4 regions of the Bradyrhizobium sp. USDA 4486 genome follow, and region 1 is predicted to be linked to each of the others. Evidence: predicted binding sites of a transcription regulator. Region 1 holds the regulator's gene; each other region holds the start of a gene.
What was found. The regulator PhoB, encoded in region 1, activates phosphate uptake and scavenging genes when phosphate is short. The targets are predictions, from matches to a motif close to TGTCATNNANCTGTCAT.

Region 1 (7,494 bases):
GCGCCAATCGGGAAGCCGCCGCCGAGCGCTTTCGCCAGCGACATCACGTCAGGCGTGACGCCGGTGCGCCGATGCGCGAACAGATCGCCGGTGCGGCCCATTCCGGTCTGCACCTCGTCGAACGCGAGCAGCAGGCCCTTCTCGTCGCAGAGCTGGCGCAACGCCTTGAGGAAGGCGGGCGGCGACGAACGCACGCCGCCCTCACCCTGGATCGGCTCGATCAGGATGCCGGCGGTCTGCGGACCGATCGCCTTCTTTACGGCCTCGATGTCGCCATGCGGCACCTGGTCGAAACCGTCCATCGGCGGGCCGAAACCTTCGAGATATTTTGCAGCTCCCGTCGCAGCCAGCGTTGCCAGCGTGCGGCCGTGGAAGGCGCCTTCGAAGGTGATGATGCGGTAGCGCTCGGGATGACCCTTGGAGAAGTGATGATGGCGGACCAGCTTGATCACGCCCTCCAGCGCCTCGGCGCCGGAATTGCAGAAGAAAACGAAATCCGCAAAGCTCTCGCTGCATAGGCGCGCGGCGAGCTTCTCGCCATCGGGGCTCTGGAACAGGTTCGACATGTGCCAGAGCTTCGTCGCCTGCTCCTGCAGCGCCTTGACCAGCGCGGGATGAGCATGGCCGAGCGCATTCACCGCGACGCCCGATGTGAAGTCGAGATAGCGCTCGCCGTTGGTCGCGATCAGCCAGCAGCCTTCGCCGCGCTCGAAACCGAGGTCGGCCCTGGCGAAAACGGGGAGCAAATGCGGCGCGGCGCTGTTGGTCATGACGATCACTTGGATGTTGCGGACGGCCTGAGTGCGTTGCGCAACGCACCATTGACCGGCCCGGAAAACGAAACGTGCCGCCTTTTAAGGGCGGCACGCACGACTATCTTATGCTTGGTGAGACGGGTGTCAATGCCGCCCGAAAAGCCCCAGGAAACGCTGAATCCGTAGTCTTGCGGTGCCGATTTTGCGGGATTTTTCACCACGGAACATGTGGAAGCGAGTCGGCGGACTCTTGCGCGCGAGTCACGCCATATTGTAGCGTTTGGACTGTCAGATACGACATCTCGTGCAGCAGTTCTGATCCCAAGAGTCCTCATGTACCGGCGTAAACGTTCGGGCGCACCTTGTGTGCCCGGCGAGCCTTAAGGGATTCTGGCGGCACGGGTTTTTCAAGGCTTAGGCATTCGCTGTGAGGCCCCAGGATGGCTGGCCGGCAGCGAGGGAAAGGGTGCAATGACGGTTTTGACCTGGTCCGATGATCGCGTCGAGCAGCTGAAGAAGCTCTGGGAGGCCGGACTTTCGGCCAGCCAGATCGCGGCCGAGCTCGGCAATGTGACCCGCAATGCCGTGATCGGCAAAGTGCACAGGCTCGGCCTGTCCGGCCGCGCCAAGAGCCCCTCGTCGGCCGCGCCCCGGCCGCGCAAGGCGCGTCCCGCGCAGCACATGATGCGCGTGAGCCGCCCGATCTCGCGCGGCAACACCGCGCTGGCGCAGGCCTTCGAGGTCGAGGTGGAGGCCGAGCCGGTCACCTACGACAACGTGGTGCCGATGAGCCAGCGGCTGTCGCTCCTGGAGCTGAACGAGGCGACCTGCCACTGGCCGGTCGGCGATCCATCGAGCCCGGATTTCTTCTTCTGCGGCGGCAAGGCGCTCTCCGGCCTGCCCTATTGCGCGCAGCACTCGCGCGTCGCCTACCAGCCGGCGGCGGATCGCCGCCGCGCGCCCGCGAAGCCGGGCACGCGCTGAGCACTGCTTCAACGACATCGTCCCGGCACGCGGCCGGGACGATCCGAAGCAAAAAAGCGCGCCGCTCGGCACGCTTTTATTTTGCTCGCTTGCAGCCGTTCTTACGTCTGCTCCGCTTTCGCGAAGCGATCGTCCAGCGCGTAGCCGGCGCCGCGGACGGTGCGGATCGGGTCCTGCTCGCGGCCGAGATTGAGCAGCTTGCGCAGACGGCCGATATGCACGTCGACGGTGCGTTCGTCGATGTAGATGTCGCGGCCCCAGACGCTGTCGAGCAGCTGCTCGCGCGAGAACACGCGGCCGGGGTGCTCGAGGAAGAACTCCAGCAGGCGATATTCGGTCGGACCGAGATCGATCGGCCGGCCCGAGCGCGCGACGCGACGCTTGTCGCGGTCGAGCTCGATGTCGCCATAGGCGAGCACGGTTGCGAGCCGCTCCGGGCTCGCGCGCCGCAAGAGGCCCTTCACGCGCGCCAGCAGCTCCGGCACGGAGAACGGCTTGACGATGTAATCGTCGGCGCCGGTCGCAAGACCCCGCACCCGCTCGCTCTCCTCGCCGCGCGCGGTCAGCATGATGATCGGAAGCTGCTTGGTCTCCGGGCGGGTGCGCAGCCGTCGGCACAGCTCGATGCCGGAGAGGCCCGGCAGCATCCAGTCGAGCACGATCAGGTCGGGGATGTGCTCCTTGAGACGGGTGTCGGCGTCGTCACCGCGCATCACCGTCTCGACGTCATAGCCATCGCCTTCGAGGTTGTAGCGAAGCAGCTCGGTGAGAGCTTCCTCGTCTTCAACCACCATAATGCGCGCGCCCATGGTGTCGTCGCTCCTTGACTCTTCAGCTATTCGGGATCGTCGTGGCAAAGGTCGTCATGTCACCCTTCGGCCGCTTGTCGGTGATCGCCTGGCCCTCGATCATGTAGAACACGGTCTCGGCGATGTTGGTGGCATGGTCACCGATGCGCTCGATGTTCTTGGCGCAGAACATCAGGTGAATGCAGAACGAGATGTTGCGCGGATCCTCCATCATATAGGTGAGAAGCTCGCGGAACAGAGAGGTGCAGATGGCGTCGACTTCCTCGTCGCCCTTCCACACCGCCATCGCCGCCGGCAGGTCGTGCGCGGCATAGGCGTCCAGCACCGACTTGACCTGCTGCTGCACGAGGTCGGTCATGTGCTCGAGGCCGCGGAACAGCTTCAGCGGATGAAAGTCCGTCTCCAGCGCCGCGACGCGCTTGCCCATGTTCTTGGCGAGATCGCCGATGCGCTCGAGATCGGTGGCGACGCGCATGGCGCCGACGATCTCGCGCAGGTCCACCGCCATCGGCTGGCGGCGGGCGATGGTGAGCACGGCGCGCTCCTCGATCTTCTTCTGGAGCGCGTCGATCTCGGCGTCGGTCGCGACCACGCGCTGGCCGAGCACGACGTCGCGACGGATCAGCGCGTCGACGGAATCGACGATCATGCGCTCGGCGAGGCCGCCCATCTCGGCGACCAGGCGGGTGAGCTCCTGGAGGTCGGTGTCGAAGGCCTTTGCGGTATGTTCAGAACCCATATCCCGTCTCCTCAGCCGAACCGGCCGGTGATGTAATCCTGCGTGCGCCGATCGCTCGGCGAAGTGAATATCTTGCTGGTATCGTCGAACTCGATCAACTCGCCGAGATACATGAAGGCGGTCTTGTCGGAGACGCGGGCCGCCTGCTGCATGTTGTGGGTGACGATCGCGATCGTGTAGTTCTCGGACAGCTCCTGGATCAGCTCTTCGACCTTGGCGGTCGAGATCGGGTCGAGCGCCGAGCAGGGCTCGTCGAACAGGATCACCTCGGGCCGCACCGCGACGGTGCGGGCGATGCAGAGGCGCTGCTGCTGGCCGCCGGAGAGCGAGAGGCCGGACGCATTGAGCTTGTCCTTGACCTCGTTCCACAGCGCGCCGCCGCGCAGCGCCTTCTCGACGCGGTCGTCCATCTCGGACTTCGAGATCTTCTCATAGAGACGGATGCCAAACGCGATGTTCTCGTAGATCGTCATCGGGAACGGCGTCGGCTTCTGGAACACCATGCCGACGCGGGCGCGCAGCAGGTTGAGGTCCAGCTTGGGGTCGAGGATGTTGGTCTGGTCGAGCATCAGCTGGCCGGTGGCGCGCTGGCCCGGGTAGAGGTCGTACATCCGGTTGAAGATGCGCAGTAGGGTCGACTTGCCGCAGCCCGACGGGCCGATGAACGCCGTGACGCGATTGGTGCCGAGCGTCAGGTTGATGTTCTTCAGCGCGTGGTGCTCGCCGTAATAGAAGTTGAGGTTGCGCACCGTCACCTTGGCCGGGGCCTCGGGCAGCGGCTGCGAGCCGTGCTGAACGGGCGTACTGACGGTAACTGACATATCGCTCATTTTGCGGTCCTCTCGGCGCTCAGGATGCGCGCGCCAATGTTCAGGGCAAGCACGGTCAACGTGATCAGCAGGGCGCCGCTCCAGGCGAGCTGCTTCCAGTAGGCATAGGGGCTCTGCACGAAGTTGTTGATGGTCACCGGCAGGTTGGCCATCGTCTTGTTCAGGCTCAGGCTGAAGAACTGGTTCGACAGCGCGGTGAAGAGCAGCGGCGCGGTCTCGCCGGCGACGCGGGCGGTGGCCAGCATCACGCCGGTGATGAGGCCCGAGCGCGCCGCGCGATAGGCGATGCGCTTGATCACCAGCGAGCGCGGCAGACCGAGCGCGGAGGCAGCCTCGCGCAATGCGTTCGGCACCAGCAGCAGCATGTCCTCGGTCGTGCGCAGCACCACCGGAATGACGATCACGGCGAGCGCGAGGCAGCCGGCGATGGCCGAGAAGCCGCGCATCGGCACCACGACCGCGCCGTAGATGAACAGGCCGATGATGATCGAGGGCGCCGACAGCAGGATGTCGTTGATGAAACGGATCACCGAGGTCAGCTTGTCGTTGCGGCCGTACTCGGCGAGATAGGTGCCCGCGAACAGGCCGAGCGGCGCGCCGATGCCGACGCCGAGCGCGGTCATGATCAGCGAGCCGACGATGGCGTTGAGGAGGCCGCCCTCGGTCGAGCCGGGCGGCGGGGTGTTTTCGGTGAAGACCTGGAGGTTGAGCCCGGTCAGGCCGTTGTAGAGCAGCGTCAGCAGGATCAGCGCGAGCCAGGTGACGCCGAAGGCGGCGGCGGCAAGGCAGAGCGCACGGATGACGATGTCCATGCGGCGGCGGCGTGCGTAAATCGGGTTCATGTTACTTCCCCGCCTTCTTTTCGAGACGCAGCAGCATCAGGCGCGCGGCGGCGAGCACGAAGAACGTGAGCACGAACAGCAGGAGGCCGAGAAGGATCAGGCCGGACTGGTGCAGGCCGTCGCTTTCGGCGAACTCGGACGCGATCGCCGCCGAGATCGTGGTGCCCGGGGCGAAGATCGACGAGGAGATGCGGAACGAGTTGCCGATGATGAAGGTCACCGCCATGGTCTCGCCGAGCGCGCGGCCGAGCGCCAGCATGACGCCGCCGATGACGCCGACGCGGGTGTAGGGGATCACCACGCTGCGGACGACTTCCCAGGTGGTGCAGCCGACGCCGTAGGCCGCTTCCTTCAGCACCGGCGGCACCGTCTTGAACACGTCGACCGAGATCGAGGTGATGAAGGGCAGCACCATGATGGCGAGGATCAGCGAGGCATTGAACAGGCTGAGATAGGACGGGGGACCGGCGAAGATCGCGCCGAGCACGGGGATGCCGTCGGAGATCTTGATCATGAACGGCTGGTAGGTGTTGGCCAGGAACGGGCCCAGCACGAAGAAGCCCCACATGCCGTAGATGATCGAGGGGATGCCGGCGAGCAGCTCGATTGCCATGCCGATCGGGCGGCGCGCCCATTGCGGGCACAGCTCGGTGAGGAAGATGGCGATGCCGAGACCGACCGGAATGGCGATCAGCATCGCGATGAACGAGGTGACGAGCGTGCCGTAGATCGGGCCGAGCGCGCCGAGCACGGGGGGATCTGCCGACGGCGCCCAGCGCTGCGTCCACAGGAACGAGAGGCCGTATTCCTTCATCGCCGGGAAGGCACCGACGATCAGCGAAACGATGATGCCGCCGAGGATCAGCAGCACGGAGATCGCGCTGAGCCGCGTGATCCAGTAGAAGGTGAGGTCACCGAGCTTGAACGCGCTCAACGCCTTGGCGCGATCGTACGGTCCGGCGGCATCAACTACATTGCTCTCGACAGCCATCTCTGCCACGCCGATCCCCTGTACCTGTTTATATACGCTTGTTGTCGGTGCTGCGCTCCGGATGCAGCGCGAGGCCGATCCGGAGCGGACGTCTTTGAGGTCCCGGCAATCGAGAGCGCCTTAGCTCTTAATGTCGGCCGACCAGGTCTTCTCGATCAGCTTCACGACGCTCTCGGGCATCGGGATGTAGTCGAGCTCCTCGGCGGCCTTGGCGCCGTTCTTGAACGCCCAGGTGAAGAATTTGATGGCTTCCTTCGACGCCGCCTTATCCGCCGGCTCCTTGTGCATCAGGATGAAGGTCGCCGCGGTGATCGGCCAGGACTTGTCGCCGGGCTGGTCGGTCAGGATGACGTAGTAGCCGGGAGCCTTGGCCCAGTCGGCGTTGGAAGCAGCCGCCTGGAAGGCTTCGACGGTCGGCTGAACCGTCTTGCCGGCCTTGTTGATTAGGGCGGTGTAGGTCAGCTTGTTCTGCTTGGCATAGGCGTACTCGACATAGCCGATCGAGTTCTTGGTCTGGCTGATGTTGCCCGACACGCCTTCGTTGCCCTTGGCGCCGACGCCGACCGGCCACTCGACCGCGGTGCCCTCACCGACCTTGCTCTTCCAGTCCGCGCTGGCCTTGGAGAGATAGTTGGTGAAGTTGAAGGTGGTGCCCGAGCCGTCCGAGCGGCGGACCACGGTGATGGCATCCGACGGCAGCTTCACGTTCGGATTGAGCTTCTTGATCGCGGCGTCGTCCCACTTGGTGATCTTGCCGAGATAGATGTTGGCAAGGGTCTCACCGTCGAACACCAGCTCGCCGGCCTTGACGCCCTCGATATTGACGACGGGAACGATCGCGCCCATCACCATCGGCCACTGGACGAGGCCGTCCTTCTCGAGCTGCTCTGCCTTGAGCGGCGCGTCGCTGGCGCCGAAGGTCACGGTCTTGGCCTGGATCTGCTTGATGCCGCCGCCCGAGCCGATCGACTGATAGTTCAGACCGTTGCCGGTCTCCTTCTTGTAGGCGTCAGCCCATTTCGAATAGATCGGGAACGGGAAGGTCGCACCGGCACCCGTGATGTCGGCAGCAAAGGCTGCCGTCGTCGTTGCGGCGACCAAGCCAGCAGCGACGATAGTTTTGATGAAATTCATGCTGGTCTCCATACAGGGGAACGAAGCGCCATCCGCGCCCGATCGCGCTCCCCGCGCCGCCCCTTTAGGAGCGGTCGGCTGTGCTTTTACGAAGGTTTCGTGACAGTTGGATGACACCACCAAGCGACTGGAATCGCTTTGATTTCAGCTCTGTGTCAGGTTCTTCACCTGAGGAAAACAGGCGGTGAAGGTGGCGCCCTGCCGGGGCACACTTTCGATCAAAAGCCGCCCGCGATGACGGTTAAGAATATGTTTGACCAGCGATAATCCGAGCCCGGTCCCGCCCTGCGAGCGGCTGTCGCCGACGTCGACCCGGTAGAACCGCTCGGTCAGGCGCGGCAGGTGCTCGGGCGCGATGCCGGGACCGAAATCGCGCACAAGGACCCGGATTTCCTGGGTTCCATCCGTGT
Region 2 (7,494 bases), 160 kb from region 1:
CGGCAGCAGACGCAAGACACATCAGGGATGGAGAGTTCGATGCCGGTCACGCCACACAAGGTCCAGCGCCCCTATCGCGGCGTATTCCCGGTCGCACCCACCATCTTCGACGAGCGCGGCGAGCTCGATCTCGAGGGCCAGCGTCGCTGCATAGATTTCATGATCGATGCCGGCTCGCACGGCATCTGCATCCTCGCCAATTTCTCCGAGCAGTTCGTGCTCACCGACGCCGAGCGCGAGACGGTGATGCACGCCGTGCTGGAGCATGTCGCCGGCCGGGTTCCCGTCATCGTCACCACCACGCATTTCAGCTCCGCCGTCTGCGCCGCGCGCAGCAAGCAGGCGGAAGCGGCCGGCGCCGCCATGGTGATGGTGATGCCGCCCTATCATGGCGCGACGTTCCGCGTGCCCGAGAAGGGCATCGTCGAATTCTTCAGGGTGCTCTCCGGTGCGATCAATATTCCGATGATGATCCAGGACGCGCCGGTCGCGGGCACGCCGCTGTCGGTCGAGCTGCTGGCCCGGCTGTCGCGCGAATTCTCCAACATCCGCTATTTCAAGATCGAGGTGCCGGGCGCTGCTTCAAAGCTGCGCAGCCTGATCGAGACGGGCGGGAAGGACATTGAGGGACCGTGGGACGGCGAGGAGGCAATCACGCTGCTCGCCGATCTCGATGCGGGCGCGACCGGCGCGATGACGGGCGGCGGGTATCCGGACGGGATCCGCCAGATCATCGATCCCTATTTCGCCGGCGACCGCGAAAAGGCGAAAGCTGCCTATGAGCGCTGGCTGCCCCTGATCAACTACGAGAACCGTCAATGCGGCCTGATCGCCTGCAAGGCGATGATGCAGGCCGGCGGCGTGATCAAATCTGAGACGGTGCGCCATCCCTTGCAGCCGCTGCATCCGGCGACACGCGCGGGCCTGCTGGAACTCGCCAAGGAGCGCGATGCCCTGGCGCTGCGGTGGGGCAAATAGGGCCAAACATTCAGTGTCGTCCCGGCCTTCGGGACGACACTGTGGGTGAGGTGCGCGCTCGCCTCATGTCACCTGCCGATTTCGGCTGAAGGCGTCGAATTGGCGCGGCTCCGGCCGTTCCCCGCGGCGCGGCAATGGCATATTGTACGCTCGCCGACCAAGCCCGCGGGACGCAAGACGTCGCGGAACTGTTCTTCATTATGCCGCTATCCCGAGCCAGGTTGGCGCGAACCGACAGAACAGGGAGGCAGTGCCATGACGATGAGGCCGGATCCGACCTTTCACGCATCGCCCAAGCTTGCGATGGAAGCACCAGCGGAGAACTTTGCCTACACGCTGCTGCTCAGTCCGGATTTCTCAAGGCCGGATGCGCTCGCGGTCATCGACGTCAAGCCGGGATCGCCGACCTATGGCCAGATCGTTCACACCGTGACGATGCCCAACAAGGGCGATGAGTTTCATCATTTCGGCTGGAATGCCTGCTCCTCCGCTCTTTCGCCGCTCACCGGACACGCTTTCATCGAGCGGCGCTATCTCATCATCCCCGGGCTGCGCTCGTCGCGAATCTACATCATCGATACCAAGCCAGATCCGACCCAGGCCAAGATCCACAAGATCATCGAACCGGAGGAGGTCTTCAGGAAGACCGGCTACTCGCGGCCGCATACGATCCATTGCGGGCCGGACGGCATCTATGTGAGCACGCTGGGCGGTGGCGGCAAGGACGGCACCAACGGACCTCCAGGCGTCTTCATCATGGATTGCGAGACGTTCGAGGTCCTCGGGCGATGGGAGATCGACCGCGGCCCGCAGACGCTGCATTATGATTTCTGGTGGAATCTGCCGCGCGATTACATGGTGACGAGCGAATGGGCGTTGCCGCCGCAGTTCGAGAACGGGATCGTCCCGGAAGACCTGCTTGCGAACAAATACGGCCATCGTCTCCATTTCTGGGACCTTCGCGCCCGTCGCAACGTCCAGACCATCGATCTCGGCGCCAATCATCAGATGGCGCTGGAGGTACGGCCGGCGCACGATCCGGTTCGCGAGTACGGCTTCGTCGGCGTGGTGGTCGACACCACCAATCTCGAAGCATCGATCTGGACCTGGTGGCGCGAGGGCGGGAAATTCCATGCCGAAAAGACGGCGACGATCCCTCCCGAACCAGCGCCCAAGGAGAAGCTGCCGCCGCTGCTGCAGGGATTTGGCGCGGTACCGCCGCTGGTGACGGACATCGATCTGTCGATGGACGACCGATTTCTCTATGCCTCGTGCTGGGGCACCGGAGAAATGCGCCAGTACGACGTCAGTGATCCGCGCAAACCGAAGCTTGCGGGGTCCGTCCACATCGGAGGCATCGCGCGCCGCACGCCCCATCCGAACGGCAAGGCATTTGCCGCGGGTCCGCAGATGGTCGAGATCAGTCGCGACGGCAGGCGCGTGTACTGGACCAATTCGCTCTATTCCACCTGGGACGACCAGTTCTATCCCGATGGGGTTCCGGGCGTGGAAGTCATGGCCAATGTTGGTCGCAATGGCGGCCTCGAGCTCGACAAGAACTATTTCGTGAGCTTCCCCGACGGATATCGTGCGCACCAGATCAGGCTCGAGGGCGGCGATTGTTCGACGGACTCCTTTTGTTACCCGTCGGTCTAGATTGGGGGCACGCGAGCCCGGCACTCTGGCTCTGGCTCGCTCTTGTTGCGAGCGGTCTCTACCACGGAGTCAATCCGGCAATGGGATGGCCGCTCGCGGTTTCGGCCGGGCTCATGGACAAGAGCCCACGCGCGCTCTTTCGCGCGTTATGGGCGCTGTCGGCCGGGCATCTCCTCGCAACACTTCTCGTGCTCCTGCCATTCGCGTTCCTGCTCGTACTGGCCGCGTGGCAGCGCCCGATCCAGCTACTCGCGGGCCTTCTCGTCATCGGCTTCGGCGTCTATCAGCTGACGGTGCGGCGCCATCCCCGCGCGCTGGCACGAATTCCGCCGACGCAATTGGGCCTCTGGTCATTTGCCGTCGCCATTGCTCACGGCGCCGCCTTGATGCTCGTGCCGATCTATCTCGGGCTCTGCCAGGCCTTCGAGCTCGATGCAGGCCACCAGGCAGCGGGCGCGCTGATGAAGGCAAGTCTCGGGATGGCGGTACTGGTGTCGCTGGTTCACGTGACCGCCATGGTCAGTGCGGGCGGGTGTCTGGCTTGGCTGGTCTACCGCTATCTGGGACTAAAGTTCGTCTCGCGAAGCTGGTTCAATCTGGATGCAGTCTGGGCCATCAGCCTCGTTCTGGTCGGCGCGGTTGCGCTCGCCCTCAATCTTGCGAGCTGGCGCTGAGGTTCGGACCGTGATCCGGAAAAGTGCGCAGCGGTTTTCAGGAAAGATCGCGCTTTAGCGCGCCAAGGCCCACTCGCCGATGATGCGAAAGCGCGCCTTGACATCATCCTGCTTGAACAGCGCGATGCGATCGACCGTCAGCGGCATATCGAGCTTCAGCGCCGCAAACCGCTCCCGCAGCATCTGCAGGATCGGCCCGCGCCGTTCCGCATCCAGCCGCCCCGTCAGCGTCATGTGGAAGCGGAACTCCTCCATCACGTAGGGGTAGCCCCAGCGGTCGAGATAATCGCGCTGGCGCTCGCTCAGCTTCTCCGGCTTCCGACGCGCGCGGTCTTGCGCGGTCAGGCCGGGGCGGAAGGAATCGAACTTGCGAACGCAATCAGCCGCAAGCTCTTGGAGCGCGTCCACCGGCTCGGCCGGAATGACCGCGATGAAGCCGCTGATGGAATCGACGATCGGGCGGATCGCCGGGATCGGCCGCGGCTTACCGGCGAAGGCCACACAGGCAGCCATGAGATCGGCTTCAGTCTTGCCGGGCGAGAGCGCCATCGGCGCCTTCAGCGTGGCATGAAAGCCGTATTTGCGGGGATCGCTGGTGATGTCGCGCCAGTCCGGCGCGATGCGCAATGCATCCGCCGGAAACGGCAGCTCGTCGCCGGCATAGGCATCGTAGCCGAGCAGCTCGGCCCCGAAGCGGGACAGTGCGTTGTCTCTGCCTGCAGCAAAATAGATCGCGTAGCGAGGGAAACCTGTCATTGCCCGAACATAACCGGTTTATGCCGCAACGACAGCCCCGCGCGGCGTCGCTGCCGCTGCGAGCAGCCGTGTCGCATCGGTGAGATGCACGAGCTTGCCGCCAGAGATCACCGCGATCAGCCGCGGCCGCAGCGGCACGGTGTCGTCGACGAGGATGATGTCGGCGCGGCGGCCTTCTGCAAGCACGCCGCGATCGGTGAGGCCGGTTGCACGCGCAGGTCCCGCCGAAACGAGGCTCCAGGCCTCGGTCAACGGCAACACGCCATCGGCGGCGAGACGGAACGCAGCGAGCAGCTGCGCGGGATAGTAATAGTCCGACGCCAGCACCGAGCAGAGCCCCTTGGCGATCATGTCGGACGCCTTGGTCCAGCCGGTGTGGCTGCCGCCGCGCACGACGTTCGGCGCGCCGTAGACGATGGCATCGCCGTGGCTTGCCGCGGCGCGCGCGGTCTCCTCGTTGATCGGAAACTCCGCGATGTCAGCGCCCAGCTCGCGAAACTCCTGGCGCATCGCCGGCGTTGCGTCGTCATGCGAGAGCATCCGCACTTCGGCGGCACGGGCCGCGGTGGCCAGCCGCGAGACGGAAGCCGGCACCTCAGCCTTGCGTGACATCACGTGTCCGACCAGACGGTCGAACGCCTCGCTCGACAGGCCAGTCCGCTCGACCATGCGGTTGCGCTTGCGCGGATTGGAGATGTCGGCAACGACGCCGTCCATGTGATCGTTGAAGGCGAACAGGTCGATGCGGCCCTCGGCGAGCCACTGGGTCATCTCGGCCTCGGCGTCGAGATTGTAGGTCTCGTGCCTGAGGTGGAAGCGGGTGTCGGCGGCGAATTGCGGACGCTGGCGTTCGATCGCCTCCATCAGGCCGCGGGCATTGTCGGCGCTGCGAAGGCCCGGCTCCCACGAGCAGGTGGTGGCGTGGAACACCGTGGTAATGCCGTTGCTGATCGCCTGGCGATCGCTGTCGGCGAGCGCGACGTCGATCGGGAAGTCGACGCCGGCGCGCGGCATCATCTGCCGCTCGAAGGCATCGCCATGCAGGTCGACGATGCCGGGCAGCACCAGGAGATCGCGCGCATCGATCGCAAGCCGCGCCCGGCCGCGCGAGGCATCGACCTCGGCGATATCAGTTCCAGACACGAGAAGGGACGTCTCGACGAGCTCGGTGCCGATCAGGGCCCGGCCGCCCTCAAGGAAGATGTCTGTCACGCGACCGCGCTTCGTTTGCTGGTTGTGGAATTCGACCGTGCTTCGTATGTCGCGAGGAAATCTTCAATCCCGAGTTTGCGGAAATTAGGCAGCGCCTCACGCAATTTGTCGTGATCCCAATCCCACCACGCCAGCTTTGCGAGCCGTCCGGCGATTTCTTCCGGGAATCGCCGCCGCACGATGCGCGCAGGATTGCCGGCGACGATGGTGTAGGCCGGCACGTCCTTGCTGACAATGGCGCCGGCCGCGATCACCGCGCCGGTGCCGATGTTGCGCCCTGGCAGCACGATGGCGCCATGGCCGATCCAGACGTCATGGCCGATATGGACGTGATGCTGGCGCCGCCAGTCGAAGAACTCGATGTCGTCGCTCTCGCCTTCGAAATAGGCGCTGGAACGATAGGTGAAGTGCGCTTGCGCGGGGCGATGCATCGGATGATTGCCCGGATTGATCCGCGTCATCGCCGCGATCGAGCAGAACTTCCCGATCGTCGTGTAGGTGATCTGGGCGTCGTTCACGACATAGGAGTAATCGCCCATCGCCACTTCATGCAGGATGGTGCGCGCACCGACCTCTGTATAGGCGCCGAGCCTGGTTTCATGCAGCTTTGCGGACGGATCGATGGTCGGTTGAACCGAAAGCTTCTGACCGGCCATGTTACGTCCGTAATGCGAGGGCGGGCACTCCTCTTCGAGCGGCTTGATGACGATGTCATGACGAAGCGATGACAGGGGACGAGCTGTGTAGGATCGCCGCACCGCACTGCGCGTGTCACACAAGTGTCAAGCGCCGGCGTTAGCGGTGGGCTCCAGCTACTCTGGAGCCCTGCATGCTGGTGGTTGAAGGCCTGACGTGCCGCTTCGGCGCAAAAGCCGCGGTGGACGACGCTTCGTTTCAAATTTCCCCCGGCGGCTTCGTCGGCGTGATCGGGCGCTCCGGCGCCGGCAAATCGACCCTGCTGCGGACCATCAACCGTCTCGTCACGCCGACGCAGGGCCGCATCCTGTTCGACGGTCTGGACGTTTCCGCGTTGCGCGGCAAGGAGCTGCGGCAGTGGCGGGCGCGTTCGGCCATGATCTTCCAGCAGTTCAACCTGGTCGGCCGGCTCGATGTGCTGACCAATGTCTTGATGGGGCGCCTCGCCACCATTCCGGCCTGGCGCTCGCTCTCGCAGATCTGGCCCGAGCAGGACAAGGCGCTGGCGATGTCCGCGCTCGAGCAGTTCGACATTGCCTCGCTCGCCGCCCAGCGCGCCGACCAGCTCTCCGGCGGTCAGCAGCAGCGCGTCGCCATCGCCCGCGCCCTGGTGCAGCAGCCCGACATTATCCTCGCCGACGAGCCGATCGCCTCGCTCGACCCGCGCAACACCAAGATCGTGATGGATGCGCTTTTGCGCATCAACAAGCACTTCGGCATCACCGTGCTCTGCAACCTGCATTCGCTCGATCTGGCGCGCACCTACTGCGATCGCCTGATCGGCATGGCAGCGGGCCGCGTTGTGTTCGATGGCGCGCCGTCGGCGCTGACCGACCACGTTGCGCGCGAGCTCTACGATCTCGAAGCCGCCGACGTCATGGGCGGCACCCCTGTCCCTGCGCCCGAGGGCGTTCCGGCGCTTGGAACTGCCGCGGCCGCCTGAGCCGCGCCACCTGTTGAGTTTGCCAGTTTCGCGTCAACCGATTTCCAACGATCAAGAGGGTATCATGATCACTCGCAGATTAGTTCTTGCCGGCGCTGCCGCGCTCGCTTTCGCCTCGTCGGCCTCCGCCGAAGACTGGAAAGCCAAATATCCCGAGCTGACCTTTGCGGTCGTTCCGGCGGAGAACGCCTCCGGCGTCACCGAGCGCTGGACCCCGTTCGTGGAATATCTCTCGAAGCAGCTCGGCGTGAAGGTCACGCTGCGCATCGCCAACGACTACGCGGCCGTGATCGAAGGCCAGCGCGCCGGCAACATCCATATCGCGAGCTACGGCTCGGCCTCGTTCGCCCGCGCTCGCCTCACCGGCGTCAAGACCGACGCCTTCGCCAACGACATCAACGCCGACGGCTCGACCGGCTACTACTCGGTGTTCTTCGTCAAGGCGAGCAGCCCCTTTAAGAAGGTCGACGACCTCAAGGGCAAGAATCTCGGCCTCGTCGACCCGAATTCGACTTCCGGCAACAACGTGCCGCGTTTCGAGCTCGACAAGATGGGTATCGCAGACGCCGACAGCTATTT
Region 3 (7,494 bases), 4.2 Mb from region 1:
GAGCTCGGCGATGCCGGCTTGGGCAGCCAGCCATTTGAACACCGGCAGCACGGGCAGACGCGCGAGGTCGATGCCGACGCCGAGATCCTTCGGCAGCACGCGCGGAATGTTGTCGGTGAAACCGCCGCCGGTGATATGGGCGAGCCCCTTTACCGCGCCGGTCTCGCGGATCGCGCGAAGACAGGATTTGACGTAGAGCCGCGTCGGCGTCAGCAGCGCGCCGCCGAGCGTCATGACGGGCGCAAACGGCGCCGGCGCCTCGAAGCCGAGGCCGGATTGTTCCACGATCTTGCGCACCAGCGAGAAGCCGTTGGAGTGCACGCCCGACGAGGCGAGGCCGATCACGGCATCCCCCGCCGCAATGTCCTTGCGCGGCAGCAGCGTGCCGCGCTCGGCGGCGCCGACGGCAAAGCCGCCGAGGTCGTAATCGCCGTCCTGATAAAGGCCGGGCATCTCGGCGGTCTCGCCGCCGATCAGGGCGCATCCGGATTCCCGGCAGCCCTCGGCGACACCCGCGACGATCGAGGCCGTGGCCTCGGGGTCGAGCTTGCCGCAGGCGAAATAGTCGAGGAAGAACAGCGGCTCGGCGCCCTGCACGACGAGATCGTTGACGCTCATGGCGACGAGGTCGATGCCGATGCCGCCATGCAGCCCGGTCTCGATCGCGATCTTGACCTTGGTTCCGACGCCATCGGTGGCGGCGACCAGGACCGGGTCCTTGAAACCGGCCGCCTTGAGATCGAACAGGCCGCCGAAGCCGCCGATCTCGGCGTCGGCGCCGGGCCGCGCGGTGGCGCGCACCATCGGCTTGATCAGGTCGACCAAACGGTTGCCCGCGTCGATATCGACGCCTGAATCGGCGTAAGTGAGGCCGTTTTTGCGGTCGGTCATGCCCGATTTCCAGTGGGTTTGCGGCTGGTTACGTCGAATTCCGGGGATGCGCAATGGCAAGCGTAGCGCCCCGCCCTATACTATGTAGAGATATCAACCGGTTCAGCCTCCCTGGGGGCCGGATTCGAGGTCAGACCGGGTGCCGGGAAGCGCCGCGTGAGTATTCCGAATATCATTACCCTGGGCCGCATCATGCTCGTCCCGGTCATTGTCTGGGCCATCGTGTCCAGCCAGATGGAGGTGGCGTTCGCCGTCTTCCTGATTGCCGGCATCAGCGATGCCGTCGACGGCTTTCTGGCCAAGCGCTTCAACATGACGAGCGAGCTCGGTGCCCTGCTCGACCCGCTCGCCGACAAGGCGCTGCTGGTGTCGATCTACCTCGCGCTCGGCATCTGGGGCGACATCCCGCGCTGGATCGTGATCCTGGTGGTGTCGCGTGACATCATGATCGTCGCAGCCGTGATCGTATCCTGGCTGTTCGACAAGCCCGTCGAGATGAAGCCGTCGAAAGTATCCAAGCTAAACACAGCGGCCCAGGTCTCCTACGCAGCCCTGGTGCTGGCCGCGCTTGCCTTCGGCTTCAAGCCGGCGCCCTATGACATCGTCCTGATGGGCCTCGTTACGGTCTTCACGCTCTCTTCGGTGTCGCTCTACCTCGTCGAGTGGCTGCGGCACATGAGCACGATCGAGGCCAAATGAGTTGGGACAGGTGAGTTGCGGACTTTTCAGTGGGGCCTTGGCCCCGCAAAAGGCCAACTTCCGCTCGATGAAGTCGAATCTCGTCAAACACGGCCGGCGCGCCGGCACGGAGCAAAGCAAGCGTGGCAGGCCGCGTTCATCCCCGACAATTGGCGTTTTCGCTTCCGCATGCGGAGAGCCTCAGCCGGGACAATTTCCTCGAAGGCCCCGCGAATGCCGCCGGTCTCGCCTTGATCGACAGTTGGCCGGAATGGTCGAACCGGATCATGTGGCTGGCCGGTCCCGAAGGCAGCGGCAAGAGCCATCTCGCCACGATCTGGGCCGAAGAGGCCGGCGCGCGCTCGACCACGGCCAATGCGCTGACCGCCGCAGGTGTCCCGGGCGCGCTCGCCACCGGCGCGCTGGTGGTCGAGGATCTCAAGGCCGGGAATTTTGACGAGCGCGCCCTCTTCCATCTGATGAACCTCGCCCGCGAGGACGGCGCCTACATCCTCTTCACCGGACGTGAGATGCCGGCATCCCTCGAGATCGAGCTGCGCGACCTGCGCTCGCGCCTGCGCGCCGTTCCCGTCATCTCGCTGTTCCCTCCCGACGACCAGCTTTTCCGCGGTCTGATCGTCAAATTCTGCGCCGATCGCCAGCTCACGGTGGACGAGAGCGTCGTCAGCTATCTCGCCACCCGCCTGGAGCGGTCCTCGGCCGCTGCCCGGCAGGCTGTGGAGCTGCTCGACAGCGAGGCGCTACGGCTCGGGCGTCCCGTCACGAGGGCGCTGGCCGCCGAGCTGCTGCGGGACGCCTGAGCAGCGCCGGCCGCCCTCGGCCGCCTCAGCCACCCTTGGCCGCTTGACGCGGCGCGGCGGCGGAACATCAATGTCATCGAAACGTCATCGCACTAACACATGCTCCCGCCGGTTTTGAACATAAGTCGCAAAGAGGCGAATTGGATGGACCGACTTCTCATGGAATCAGCGCAAGCCGTTGAAATTAAAGAAAAAGCCCCTGAGGCCGATGGCCTGCCGGCAATCGCCACGAGGCCCGAGCGGTTCATCAATCGCGAGCTGTCCTGGCTGCATTTCAACCGCCGCGTCCTGGAGGAATCGGTCAATCCCAGCCACCCCATGCTGGAGCGGGTGCGATTTCTGTCGATATCGGCGAATAACCTCGACGAGTTCTTCATGGTCCGCGTCGCCGGCATCAAGGCCCAGGTGCGCGAGGGCATTGCCGAGCGCGCGCCCGACGGCCTGACGCCATCCGAGCAGCTGGCGCTGATCAACCGCACCGTCTCCCAGCTCGCCTCCGACCAGCAGGCGATCTGGCGCGACCTGCGCGGCACGCTGGCCGATGTCGGCATCGTGCTGGTCGACGGCAAGGACGTCACCAAGGCGGAGCGGACCTGGATCGAGGACTATTTCCTCAACAACGTGTTCCCGCTGCTGACGCCGCTCGCGATCGACCCGGCCCACCCCTTCCCGTTCATTCCGAGCCTCGGCTTCACCATCGCGCTCCAGCTGACGCGCGAGGCCGACGGCAAGCAGATGAACGCGTTGATCCGCATGCCCGGCAAGATCGACCGTTTCATCCGCCTGCCGGCCGATGGCAAGGTGCGGCTGATCTCACTGGAGCAGGCCACCAGCCTGTTCATCAACCGCCTGTTCCCCGGCTACAATCTGCACGGCCAGGGCGCCTTCCGCATCATCCGCGACTCCGAGCTCGAAATCGAGGAAGAGGCCGAAGACCTCGTTCGCCTGTTCGAGACGGCGCTGAAGCGCCGCCGCCGCGGATCCGTGATCCGGCTCGAGATCGACGCCAAGATGCCGGAGGAGCTGCGCAACTTCGTGCAGCACGCGCTGTCGGCCGCCGACGACGAGGTGTTCCTGGTCGACGGCGTGCTCGCCATGAACGAGCTCTCGCAGCTCACCCGTCTCGACCGTCCCGACCTCGAATTCACCCCTTACGTGCCGCGGCATCCCGAGCGCGTGCGCGAGCATGGCGGCGATATCTTCGCGGCGATCCGCCAGAAGGACCTCATCGTCCACCACCCGTACGAATCTTTCGACGTCGTCGTGCAGTTTCTGCAGCAGGCCGCGCGCGATCCCGACGTCGTCGCAATCAAGCAGACGCTGTACCGTACCTCCAACAACTCGCCGATCGTGCGCGCGCTTGCCGAGGCCGCCGAAGCCGGCAAGTCTGTCACCGCGCTGATCGAGCTCAAGGCGCGCTTCGACGAGGAAGCCAACATCCGCTGGGCGCGCGACCTCGAGCGCGCCGGCGTGCAGGTCGTCTACGGCTTCCTCGAGCTGAAGACGCACGCAAAGCTCTCGATGGTGGTGCGCCGCGAAGGCGGCAGCCTCACCACCTACGTCCACACCGGCACCGGCAACTACCATCCGGTCACCGCACGTATCTATACCGACCTCTCCTACTTCACCTCCGATCCGACCATCGGTCGTGACGCCGCGCGCGTGTTCAACTTCATCACCGGCTATGCCGCGCCGAGCGATCTGGAGAAGATGGCGGTGTCGCCGCTGACCTTGCGCAAGCGCATCATCGAGCACATCCAGGGCGAGACTGCGCATGCCAAGCACGGCCGTCCCGGCGCGGTCTGGATGAAGATGAATGCACTGGTCGACCCCGACATCATCGACGCGCTCTATGAGGCGTCGCAGGCCGGCGTGCAGGTCGAGCTCGTGGTGCGCGGCATCTGCTGCCTCAGGCCCGGCATTCCCGGCCTGTCCGAGAACATCCGCGTCAAGTCGATCATCGGACGATTCCTGGAGCACGGCCGAATCTACTGCTTCGGCATGGGCCAGGGGCTGCCGAGCGCGAAAGCTGCTGTGTATATCTCATCGGCCGACATGATGCCGCGCAATCTCGACCGCCGCGTCGAGGTGCTGTGTCCGCTGCAAAATCCCACGGTGCATCAGCAGGTTCTCGAACAGATCATGGTCGCCAACCTGAAGGACAATGAGCAGAGCTGGCAATTGTTGCCGGACGGGTCCTCAACGCGTATGAAGGCCGCGAAGGGCGAGGAGCCTTTCAACGTGCACAACTACTTCATGACAAATCCGAGTCTGTCTGGCCGTGGAAAGTCGCTCAAGGAATCCTCGCCGCGCCGCCTCACGCGCCGTAATGAACGTCATCAATCCTGATCCGGGACCGTCGAAGTGAAGCGGCCGCGCAAGCGCGGCTCGAGCGTCGCGGTCATCGACATCGGCTCCAACTCGGTCCGTCTCGTCGTCTATGAGGGGCTGACGCGGAGCCTCATCCCGATCTTCAACGAGAAGACGCTGTGCGGGCTCGGGCGCGAGGTGCAGAGCACCGGCCTGCTCGCGCCCGATGCCGTCGACAAGGCGCTGACCTCGCTCAAGCGCTTCCGCGCGCTGTGCCGCGTGATGCAGGTCGGCCCCGTGTTCGCGATCGCGACCGCGGCCTGCCGCGACGCCTCCAACGGGCCCGACTTCATCGCCAAGGCCGAACGGATCTGCGCGGTGAAGATCGAGATCCTGTCCGGTCCGCGCGAGGCGCGGCTGTCGGCGCTCGGCGTGATCTCCGGCATCCATCTTCCCGACGGCATCGTCGGCGATCTCGGCGGCGGCTCGCTCGAACTGATCGACGTGCGCCGGAACAGCGTGCGCAGCGGCGTGACGCTGCCGCTCGGCGGCCTCGCGCTGCAGGACCTCGCGCACAAATCGCTCAAGCGCGCCGACCGCATCGTGCGCGAGGAAATCGACGAGGTGCAGCTGCTAACTGGTGGACGCGGCCGCACCTTCTACGCCGTCGGCGGCACCTGGCGCGCGCTCGCGCGCATCCACATCATCCAGAGCGGCTATCCGCTCCAGGTGATGCACGGCTACTCGATTCCCGCGGCTGAAGCGCTCGACTTCTCGCGCCGTCTGCGCCGCCTGGCCGCCACCGGCACGCTCGCCGACATCGAAGTCGTCGCCGATGCCCGCCGGCCGCTCCTCACCTATGCGGCGCTGGTGCTCGAGCACATCATCCGCGTGGCAAAGCCGAAGACCATCGTGTTCTCGACCTTCGGCGTGCGCGAGGGCCTGTTGCACGAGAAGCTGACGGAATCCGAGCGCAACAAGGATGGCTTGATTTGCGCGGCCGAGGAGCTGAACCAGCTGCTGTCACGCTCGGCGAAGCATGCCCGCGAGCTGATCGCCTGGACCGATATCCTGGTACGCGTGGTGAAGCTGCGCGAGACGCCGGAGGACCGCCGCCTGCGCCACACCGCATGCCTGCTCTCGGACATCGGCTGGCGCGTGCATCCGGACCATCGCGGCGAGCAGACGCTGAGCCTCGTCGTCAAAGCCAATTTCGGCGCGATCACCCACACCGAGCGCGCCTTCGTCGGCCTGTCCGTATTCTATCGCTATGCGGGCCTCAGCGAAGAGAACCAGCCGCCGGCGACGATGCAGGAGCTGCTGACGCCGGCGCAGCTCGAACGCGCACGCCTGCTCGGTGCGGCGTTCCGCGTCGCCCACCTGATCTCGGCGGCACGTCCGGGCGTACTGCCGGCCACGCATTTCCGCAGCCAAGGCCGCAATCTGATGCTGGTGTTCGAGCACCGGCTCGTCGACCTCGTCGCCGACCGCGTCGGCAGCCGCTTCCGCCAGCTCGCCCGCCTGATCGGCCGCAACGGCTCGATCGTGCGGCGGTAGGTCAGAAAATTATTCAGCCGACGCTTTGGCGTGCCGCTCGGAGGATTCCAGCGCGACCGCGCTCAGGCTGCGCCGGCGCCAGATGGTGCCGACCACCAGCACCACGACAACACCGAGCGCCGCGCAGAGATATTCACCGCCCGACCCGCCATGGCCGAATTGCAACGGGATGCGCATGCCGGTGAGCATCTTGTCCAGCGAGGCGCCGAGCGGCCCGTCGAACAGCGTGTGCAGCTTCGGCGCGATGCCGGGATCGGTCGCGATCACCTCGCCTGCGATCCAACCGAGCAGCGCCGCACCGGCCCAGACCAGCACCGGCAGCTTGGCGAGCAGCGCCATGATCAGCGCCGCACCGGCGACGATCAAGGGAACGCTGATGGCAAGGCCGAGGATCAGCAGCGGCACGCTGCCATTGGCCGCGGCGGCGACCGCAATGACGTTGTCGAGGCTCATGACGATGTCGGCGACGACGACGATCTGCACGGCCTGCCACAGATGCGAGGCGGACTCGACGCCCTCCTCGTCCTCGTTTTCGGGCACCAGCAGCTTGGCCGCGATCACGATCAGCGCAAGGCCGCCGACGAGCTTGAGATAGGGCAGCGCCATCAGGCTGGCGACGACGCCGGTGAAGATGATCCGCAGCAGCACGGCTGCGCCAGCGCCGAGGATCATGCCCCAGAGCCGGTGCCGCGGCTTCAGCCCGCGGCAGGCGAGCGCGATCACCAGCGCGTTGTCGCCGGAGAGCAGGACGTTGATCCAGATGATCTTGCCGACCGCAATCCAGAAGGTCGGTTCGGCCATCTCATTGCGGAACTGGGTGAAGAATGCCCCGATCGTAGCGGGATCGAAGATCTGCCAGAGCCAGTTCACAATACGTCCTTTCGCCCCATCGCCTAAAGCATGATCCGGAAAACTGTGAAGCGGTTTTCCGAAAGATCATGCTCAAACAATAATCCAAAGCGCGACGACTTTCATCGCGCTTTAGGCCGGCTGAAGAGATCAGCCCACGATCTCGTTGCCCGAGAAGAACTGCGCGATCTCGATCGCCGCGGTCTCCGGCGCATCCGAGCCGTGCACCGAGTTCTCGCCGATCGACTTCGCGTAGAGCTTGCGGACGGTGCCCTCGGCGGCCTTGGCCGGATCGGTCGCACCCATCACCTCGCGGTACTTGGCGATCGCGCCCTCGCCTTCCAGGACCTGCACCACAACCGGGCCCGAGGTCATGAACTCGACCAGC
Region 4 (7,494 bases), 4.8 Mb from region 1:
GGCGATCGCTTCTATCAGGGCTGACAGAAAGCACCTCCTGCGAGATCGTCGGCGCAAGTCGTGAACACACGGCGGATCGCGCAAACAGCAACATCGGGAGTGAGCAATGAACAAGGTGGAATTCCTCGGCATCACCCAAAGCCCCTTCGCCGAACGCTACGACAATTTCATCGGCGGCAAGTTCACGGCGCCCATCTCGGGCAAGTATTTCGACAATGCCTCGCCCGTGAACGGTCAGATCGTCTGCAAGATCGCGCGCTCCGACGCGCAGGACGTCGAGGCCGCCCTCGATGCGGCGCACGCCGCCAAGACCGCCTGGGCACGCACCAGCGTCGCCGAGCGCGCCGCGATCCTGAACAAGATCGCCGACCGCATGGAGGAGAATCTCGAGCGCCTCGCGATCGCCGAGACCTGGGACAATGGCAAGCCGATCCGCGAGACCCGCGCCGCCGATCTGCCGCTGGCCATCGACCACTTCCGCTATTTCGCCGGCGTCGTCCGCGCGCAGGAGGGCTCGATCGGCGAGATCGACCACGACACCGTTGCCTATCATTTCCACGAGCCGCTCGGCGTCGTCGGCCAGATCATCCCCTGGAACTTCCCGCTGCTGATGGCGTGCTGGAAGCTCGCGCCAGCGCTGGCCGCCGGCAATTGCGTCGTGCTCAAGCCCGCCGAGCAGACGCCGGCCTCGATCATGGTCTGGGCCGAGATCATCGGCGACCTGCTGCCACCCGGCGTGCTCAACATCGTCAACGGATTTGGCCTCGATGCCGGCAAGCCGCTGGCCTCGAGCCCGCGCATCGCCAAGATCGCCTTCACCGGCGAGACCACGACGGGCCGGCTGATCATGCAATATGCCAGCCAGAACCTGATCCCGGTGACGCTGGAGCTCGGCGGCAAATCGCCGAACATCTTCTTCAAGGACGTTACCGCCGAGGACGATGATTTCTTCGACAAGGCGATCGAAGGCTTCGTCATGTTCGCGCTGAACCAGGGCGAGGTCTGCACCTGTCCGAGCCGGGCGCTGGTCCATGCCGACATCTATGACCGCTTCATGGAGCGGGCGCTCAAGCGCGTCGCCGCGATCAAGCAGGGCGACCCGCGCGCCGCCGACACCATGATCGGCGCGCAGGCCTCCAGCGAGCAGCTCGCAAAGATCCTCTCCTATATCGACATCGGCAAGCAGGAGGGCGCCAGGGTGCTCGCGGGCGGCGGACGCGCCGAGCTCGCGGGCGATCTCGCCGGCGGCTTCTACGTCCAGCCGACGGTGTTCGAAGGCAACAACAAGATGCGCATCTTCCAGGAGGAGATCTTCGGCCCCGTGGTCTCGGTTACGACCTTCAAGACCGATGACGAGGCACTCGCGATCGCCAACGACACGCTCTATGGCCTAGGGGCCGGCGTATGGAGCCGCGACGCCAACCGCTGCTACCGCTTCGGAAGGGCGATCCAGGCCGGCCGGGTCTGGACCAATTGCTACCATGCCTATCCCGCCCATGCGGCGTTCGGCGGCTACAAGCAGTCCGGCGTCGGTCGCGAGACCCACAAGATGATGCTCGATCACTATCAGCAGACCAAGAACCTCCTGGTCAGCTACAGCCCGAAAAAGCTCGGCTTCTTCTGATCGGCAAATTCCGATCGCAAGCCACAGGCGGCGTCATAGCGGCGCCGCCTGCGCATGTCTATCATTGTTCAGCCGCCGTCATCCGCCTGTCAGAGTCTTGGGACAAGACGACAGGCTCGCTCTTGTGGCGTCTTGACGCGATGCTGAGCAAAGATGGAGGCGTGTCATGCAGGATGATCGTTCACGTCGAACGGTCGGTATTGGAGCGTTGCTGGTCGGCGCGGCGCTCCTTCCTCTGTCGATGGCCTTCGCACAGACCAGCCCGGCTCCGGCCGGCGCCAAGCAGGTCCCGACCCTCGACGGCAGGCCGCCGCTGATCCTCGGCCATCGCGGACTGCCCGGCCTTGTGGCCGAAGAAACCGAGCCATCGTACGAGCTTGCCGCGGCGCTCGGCACCGACGCACTCGAAGAGGATCTGCATTTGACCAAGGATTGCGTCCTGGTCGTGCGCCATAATCCCTGGCTCAGCGACAATACCAATGTGGCCGAGGTCGCCAAGACCAACGCGACTGTCGCAGCCCGCAAGCGCACGGTCCCCGGCGTGCGCGTCAAGGCGCCGGCGTCCCCAGGGGCGCCCGCCGACTACCTGACCGATCTCACGGACCCCGCCGATCCGAAATCGGTGCTGAAGTCATTGATCGTCGACGGCGAGGACCACACCAATGACTGGTCGATTACCGACTTCACCATGGCCGAGCTGAAGGAATGGATCGCCGGCACGACCTATGATGCGGCCAACGAGCGGCCCAAAGTCTTCAACGGCAAATTCCCGGTCATCAGCTTCCAGGACGTCATCGACATCGCCAAGGCCAGGAGCAAGGCGACGGGGCGTCCCATCCTGGTCTATCCCGAGACCAAGAATCCGACCTGGAACAATGCCCAGGCCATCGCCAATGGCTGCGGCGCGCCCGGTAGCCGTCCGCTCGAAGATGCCCTGATCAAGATCATCAAGGACAATGGCCTCAACACCAAGGACGCGCCCATCCTGGTCCAGAGCTTCGAGCCCGGCAGCCTGAAATATATGCGCAGCCATGGCCTCGAGGCCCGGCAGGTTCAGCTCATCGACGGCAACGGGATCGACTTCAGGACCGGCAAGGTGCTGCTCAACAACATCACGAGCTCGCGTCCGTTCGACTGGACGGTTGCGGGTGATGCGCGCCTCTACGACGCGATGCTGACCCCAGAGGGCCTCGCAGAGATCAAGACCTATGCCGACGGCATCGGGCCGTGGAAGGCCTATATCGTTCCGCTCAAGATCGCCCCGTGGAAGGACAGCAACGCCGACGGCACGCCCTATAAGGGATCGACACCGGAGGCATCGACGCAGGAGCCGACCAGCCTCGTTGCCGACGCGCACAAGCTTGGACTGTTCGTGCACGTCTTCACGTTCCGGAACGAGAAGAAATATCTCGCCGCCGATTATCACGGCAATCCCGGTCTCGAATATCTCAAATTTTTCCGTCTCGGCGTCGATGGGGTTTTCACCGACTTCACGCATACCGGCGTTGCCGCTCGCGCAGCCTATCTGCGCGAGCTCGGCTGGTAAGGCCGCCGGTACGAATCGGACACGCGCTGAGGGTCTCAGCCCGCAAGATGCACGTGTCCGATATCCTTGCTGCGTCTGCCGGCACTGGCTTCGTTGGCGGAAAGCTAATGTTGCCCGATTGGCGCCAAAGGTTTTGCAAAGTTTCGGCCACGCTGCAGTGCGGCATAATGAAAATCGTGCCATGCCGCCGCGGTGCTTTCCAACCGCGTTTGACTTGGGTTAGAGAGGGCTGAAGTTTTCTCTGACCCGGAATTCCCATGGCCGCACCCAAGAAAGCCGCCGCGAGCGCTGCGCAGCACAAGACCGACGGCGGTTCGCCCCCGGAATTCACCAGGGAACAGGAGCTCAAGGCGCTCCGCGACATGCTCCTGATCCGGCGGTTCGAGGAGAAGGCCGGTCAGCTCTACGGCATGGGTGCGATCGGCGGCTTCTGCCATCTCTATATCGGCCAGGAGGCCGTGGTGGTCGGGATGCAGATGGCCCTGAAAGAGGGCGATCAGGTCATCACCGGCTATCGTGATCACGGCCACATGCTCGCCACCGGCATGGACGCCAACGGCGTCATGGCCGAGCTCACGGGTCGCCGCGGCGGCTATTCCAAGGGCAAGGGCGGCTCCATGCACATGTTCAGCAAGGAGAAGCACTTCTACGGCGGTCACGGCATCGTCGGCGCCCAGGTCTCGCTCGGCACCGGCCTCGCCTTCGCTAATCATTATCGCGGCAACGACAGCGTCAGCGTCACCTATTTCGGCGACGGCGCGGCCAACCAGGGCCAGGTCTACGAGAGCTTCAACATGGCGGAGCTGTGGAAGCTGCCGGTGATCTACGTCATCGAGAACAACCGCTACGCCATGGGTACCGCGGTCTCGCGCGCCTCTGCCCAGCAGGACTTCTCCAAGCGTGGCGCGTCCTTCAACATTCCCGGCAAGCAGGTCGACGGCATGGACGTCCGCGCCGTGAAGGCTGCGGGCGACGAGGCGGCGGCCTGGTGCCGTGCCGGCAAGGGCCCCTTCATCCTGGAGATGCAGACCTACCGCTATCGCGGCCACTCGATGTCCGATCCGGCGAAATACCGCACGCGCGAGGAGGTCGAGAAGATTCGCCACGACCAGGACCCGATCGAGCAGGTGCGCAACCGCCTGCTCGCGGCCAAGGTCAGCGAGGCCGATCTCAAGGCGATCGACGCCGAGGTGCGCGACATCGTCAACGCGTCTGCCGATTTTGCCCAGCATGATCCCGAGCCGGATGCCGCCGAGCTCTGGACTGACGTTTACCGCTGAACGCGCGCAAGCTTTCCTTTGGAGTCGATATGCCAATTCAAGTGCTGATGCCCGCGCTGTCGCCCACGATGGAGAAGGGCAACCTCGCCAAATGGTTGAAGAAAGAGGGCGAGCAGATCAAGTCTGGCGACGTCCTCGCCGAGATCGAGACCGACAAGGCGACCATGGAGGTCGAGGCGACCGATGAGGGGACGCTCGGCAAGATCCTGATCCCCGAGGGCACCGCCGACGTCGCGGTGAACACACCGATCGCCACCATTTTGGCGGACGGAGAGAGCGCCGCCGATCTTGCCAAAGCCCCTGCACCGGCCGCCAAGGCTGCAGAGTCCGCGCCGCCCGCCGCGGCAAAGGCCGAGGCGCCGGCACCCAAAGCCGCGCCCGCGCCGCAGGCTGTGGCGGAGCCCGATCCAGAAGTGCCCGCCGGCACCGAGATGGTGACGCAGACCATCCGCGAAGCTTTGCGCGATGCCATGGCCGAAGAGATGCGCCGCGACGCCGACGTCTTCGTCATGGGCGAAGAGGTCGCCGAATATCAGGGCGCCTACAAGGTCACGCAAGGGCTGCTCCAGGAGTTCGGCGCCAAGCGCGTCATCGATACCCCGATCACCGAGCACGGCTTTGCCGGCGTCGGCGTCGGCGCGGCGATGACGGGCCTGAAGCCGATCGTCGAGTTCATGACCTTCAACTTCGCCATGCAGGCGATCGATCAGATCATCAACTCCGCGGCCAAGACGCTCTACATGTCCGGCGGCCAGATGGGCTGCTCGATCGTGTTTCGTGGGCCGAACGGTGCCGCGGCCCGCGTCGCCGCCCAGCACAGCCAGGATTATTCGTCCTGGTACTCGAACATTCCGGGCCTCAAGGTCATCGCGCCGTTCTCGGCCGCCGATTACAAGGGCCTGCTCAAGGCCGCGATCCGCGACCCCAATCCCGTGATCTTCCTCGAGAACGAGGTGCTCTACGGCCACACCGGCGAGGTGCCGAAGCTGGACGATTTCGTGATCCCGATCGGCAAGGCGCGCATCGTGCGCTCGGGCTCCCACGTCACCATCATCTCCTGGTCGAACGGCATGACCTATGCGCTGAAAGCCGCCGACGAGCTCGCCAAGGACGGCATCGAAGCCGAGGTGATCGACCTGCGCACGCTGCGCCCGATGGACACCGAGACCATCGTCAACTCGGTCAAGAAGACGGGGCGCGCCGTCACCGTGGAAGAGGGCTGGGCCCAGAGCGGCGTCGGCGCCGAGATCGCCGCGCGCATCATGGAGAACGCCTTCGACTATCTCGACGCGCCGGTTGCGCGCGTCTCCGGCAAGGACGTGCCGATGCCCTATGCCGCCAACCTGGAGAAGCTGGCGCTGCCCTCGACGGCGGAAGTGGTCGAGGCCGCCAAAGCCGTCTGCTACAGGTAGACCATGGCGGGCCCCAAGGAGCAGCCACTGCCGCCCGACGTCATGACCCGCGAGGACGCGGTCGAGATCCTGCGCGTGTTCGTGCTGGACGGCGGGCTGTCGATGGCGTTCCAGCGGGCCTTCGACGAGCCCGACATGTGGGGCCTGCTGCTCGTCGATCTCGCCCGCCACGCCGCGCGGGCCTATGCGCGCGAGAGTGAATACACCGAGGAAGACGCGCTGAACCGGATCCTCGACATGTTCCAGGCGGAGATCGAGCGTCCCACGGACACCGGCACGACGACACCGCGTGGGAAGGGGCACTGATCGTGGCGATCGAATCCTATCATTACGATTTCATGCTCGAGGCGATCCGCGAGGCGCAGGACTCGATCGCGCAGGGCGGCCTGCCGATCGGCGCGGTGCTGACGCGCGACAACAAGATCATCGCCCGCGGTCACAACAACCGCGTGCAGGAGAACAACGTGATCCTGCATGGCGAGATGAGCTGCCTGCGTGCGGCCGGCGCGATCTCGTTCCACGACACCGTCATGTACACCACGCTGTCGCCGTGCTCGATGTGCGCCGGCGCGCTCGCTTTGTTCAAGGTCAAGCTCGTGGTGATCGGGGAATCCGTCACCTTCGAGGGATCCAAGGACATTCTCGACAAGTTCGGCATCCCATGGATCGATCTTGCCGACGACCGCTCCATCACCATGATGAAGAATTGGCGTTCCATCCCTGCCAATGAGCGCCTCTGGCAGGGCGACATCGGCAACTAAACCTGGTCTGTTCGTCTCCGCTGTCGGAGACGACATTTTGCAAAGTTCTTCTTGAGGTCAGCATGCCCATCAACATCCTGATGCCCGCTCTCTCGCCGACGATGGAGAAGGGCAACCTCGCCAAGTGGCTGAAGAAGGAAGGCGACAAGGTCAAATCCGGTGACGTGATCGCCGAGATCGAGACCGACAAGGCGACCATGGAGGTCGAGGCGATCGATGAGGGCACGATCGCCAGGATCCTGGTGCCCGAAGGGACGCAGGACGTGCCCGTCAACGACGTGATCGCGGTGCTTGCCGGCGAGGGCGAGGACGTGAAGGCGGCAGGTAGCGCCAAGCCGAGCGCTTCGGCCGCGCCGCCGAAAGCCGCCGAGGCTCCCGCGGCGGCTGCCGCTCCCGCGCCTGCGCCCGCCGCACCCAAGGCTGCACCGCCGCCCGCTGCCGCACCTGCCCCGCAGGCTGCTGCTCCGGCCGCGCAAGCCAACGGCCACGGCGGCCGCGTGTTCTCCTCGCCGCTGGCGCGGCGTCTTGCCAAGGAAGCCGGCATCGACGTGTCGATGGTGACAGGCACCGGCCCGCATGGCCGAGTCGTCGCGCGCGACGTCGAGCAAGCCAAATCCGGCAAGGGCCTCAAGGCGCCTGCCGCCGCGCCGTCAGGCGCGCCCGCGATCGCGCCGACCATGTCGGACAAGCAGATCCTGTCGCTGTTCGAGCCGGGCTCTTACGACATCGTCCCGCATGACGGCATGCGCCGCACCATTGCGCAGCGCCTGACCGCATCGATCCAGAACGTCCCGCACTTCTACCTCACCATCGACTGCAACATCGGCAAGCTGCTCACCGCGCGTGAGGAGATCAACGCGGCCGCTCCCAA

Region 2: the regulator PhoB is predicted to act here: its motif matches at 5,990-6,006, upstream of phnC (phosphonate ABC transporter ATP-binding protein).
Region 3: the regulator PhoB is predicted to act here: its motif matches at 2,462-2,478, upstream of ACVWY3_RS13000 (RNA degradosome polyphosphate kinase).
Region 4: the regulator PhoB is predicted to act here: its motif matches at 1,701-1,717, upstream of ACVWY3_RS10000 (glycerophosphodiester phosphodiesterase family protein).

Annotation. Positions count from the first base shown of each region.
Region 1 covers NZ_JBSRZV010000001.1:6,835,342-6,842,835, reverse strand. The annotation lists gene ACVWY3_RS32270 (acetylornithine transaminase) at 1-770, opposite strand, end outside; gene ACVWY3_RS32265 (GcrA family cell cycle regulator) at 1,227-1,739, shown strand; gene phoB (phosphate regulon transcriptional regulator PhoB) at 1,841-2,548, opposite strand; gene phoU (phosphate signaling complex protein PhoU) at 2,571-3,287, opposite strand; gene pstB (phosphate ABC transporter ATP-binding protein PstB) at 3,299-4,117, opposite strand; gene pstA (phosphate ABC transporter permease PstA) at 4,114-4,959, opposite strand; gene pstC (phosphate ABC transporter permease subunit PstC) at 4,961-5,950, opposite strand; gene pstS (phosphate ABC transporter substrate-binding protein PstS) at 6,071-7,084, opposite strand; gene ACVWY3_RS32230 (ATP-binding protein) at 7,229-7,494, opposite strand, start outside.
Region 2 covers NZ_JBSRZV010000001.1:6,994,377-7,001,870, forward strand. The annotation lists gene ACVWY3_RS32980 (dihydrodipicolinate synthase family protein) at 40-978, shown strand; gene ACVWY3_RS32985 (selenium-binding protein SBP56-related protein) at 1,234-2,634, shown strand; gene ACVWY3_RS32990 (hypothetical protein) at 2,715-3,308, shown strand; gene ACVWY3_RS32995 (DUF1045 domain-containing protein) at 3,363-4,064, opposite strand; gene ACVWY3_RS33000 (alpha-D-ribose 1-methylphosphonate 5-triphosphate diphosphatase) at 4,083-5,276, opposite strand; gene ACVWY3_RS33005 (transferase hexapeptide repeat family protein) at 5,273-5,932, opposite strand; gene phnC (phosphonate ABC transporter ATP-binding protein) at 6,106-6,915, shown strand; gene phnD (phosphonate ABC transporter substrate-binding protein) at 6,980-7,494, shown strand, end outside.
Region 3 covers NZ_JBSRZV010000001.1:2,629,669-2,637,162, forward strand. The annotation lists gene purM (phosphoribosylformylglycinamidine cyclo-ligase) at 1-891, opposite strand, end outside; gene ACVWY3_RS12990 (CDP-alcohol phosphatidyltransferase family protein) at 1,048-1,590, shown strand; gene ACVWY3_RS12995 (chromosomal replication initiator DnaA) at 1,713-2,390, shown strand; gene ACVWY3_RS13000 (RNA degradosome polyphosphate kinase) at 2,550-4,739, shown strand; gene ppx (exopolyphosphatase) at 4,755-6,257, shown strand; gene ACVWY3_RS13010 (TerC family protein) at 6,267-7,127, opposite strand; gene ndk (nucleoside-diphosphate kinase) at 7,257-7,494, opposite strand, start outside.
Region 4 covers NZ_JBSRZV010000001.1:2,038,500-2,045,993, forward strand. The annotation lists gene adh (aldehyde dehydrogenase) at 107-1,624, shown strand; gene ACVWY3_RS10000 (glycerophosphodiester phosphodiesterase family protein) at 1,791-3,170, shown strand; gene pdhA (pyruvate dehydrogenase (acetyl-transferring) E1 component subunit alpha) at 3,428-4,450, shown strand; gene ACVWY3_RS10010 (pyruvate dehydrogenase complex E1 component subunit beta) at 4,480-5,862, shown strand; gene ACVWY3_RS10015 (DUF5076 domain-containing protein) at 5,866-6,168, shown strand; gene ACVWY3_RS10020 (nucleoside deaminase) at 6,171-6,623, shown strand; gene ACVWY3_RS10025 (pyruvate dehydrogenase complex dihydrolipoamide acetyltransferase) at 6,686-7,494, shown strand, end outside.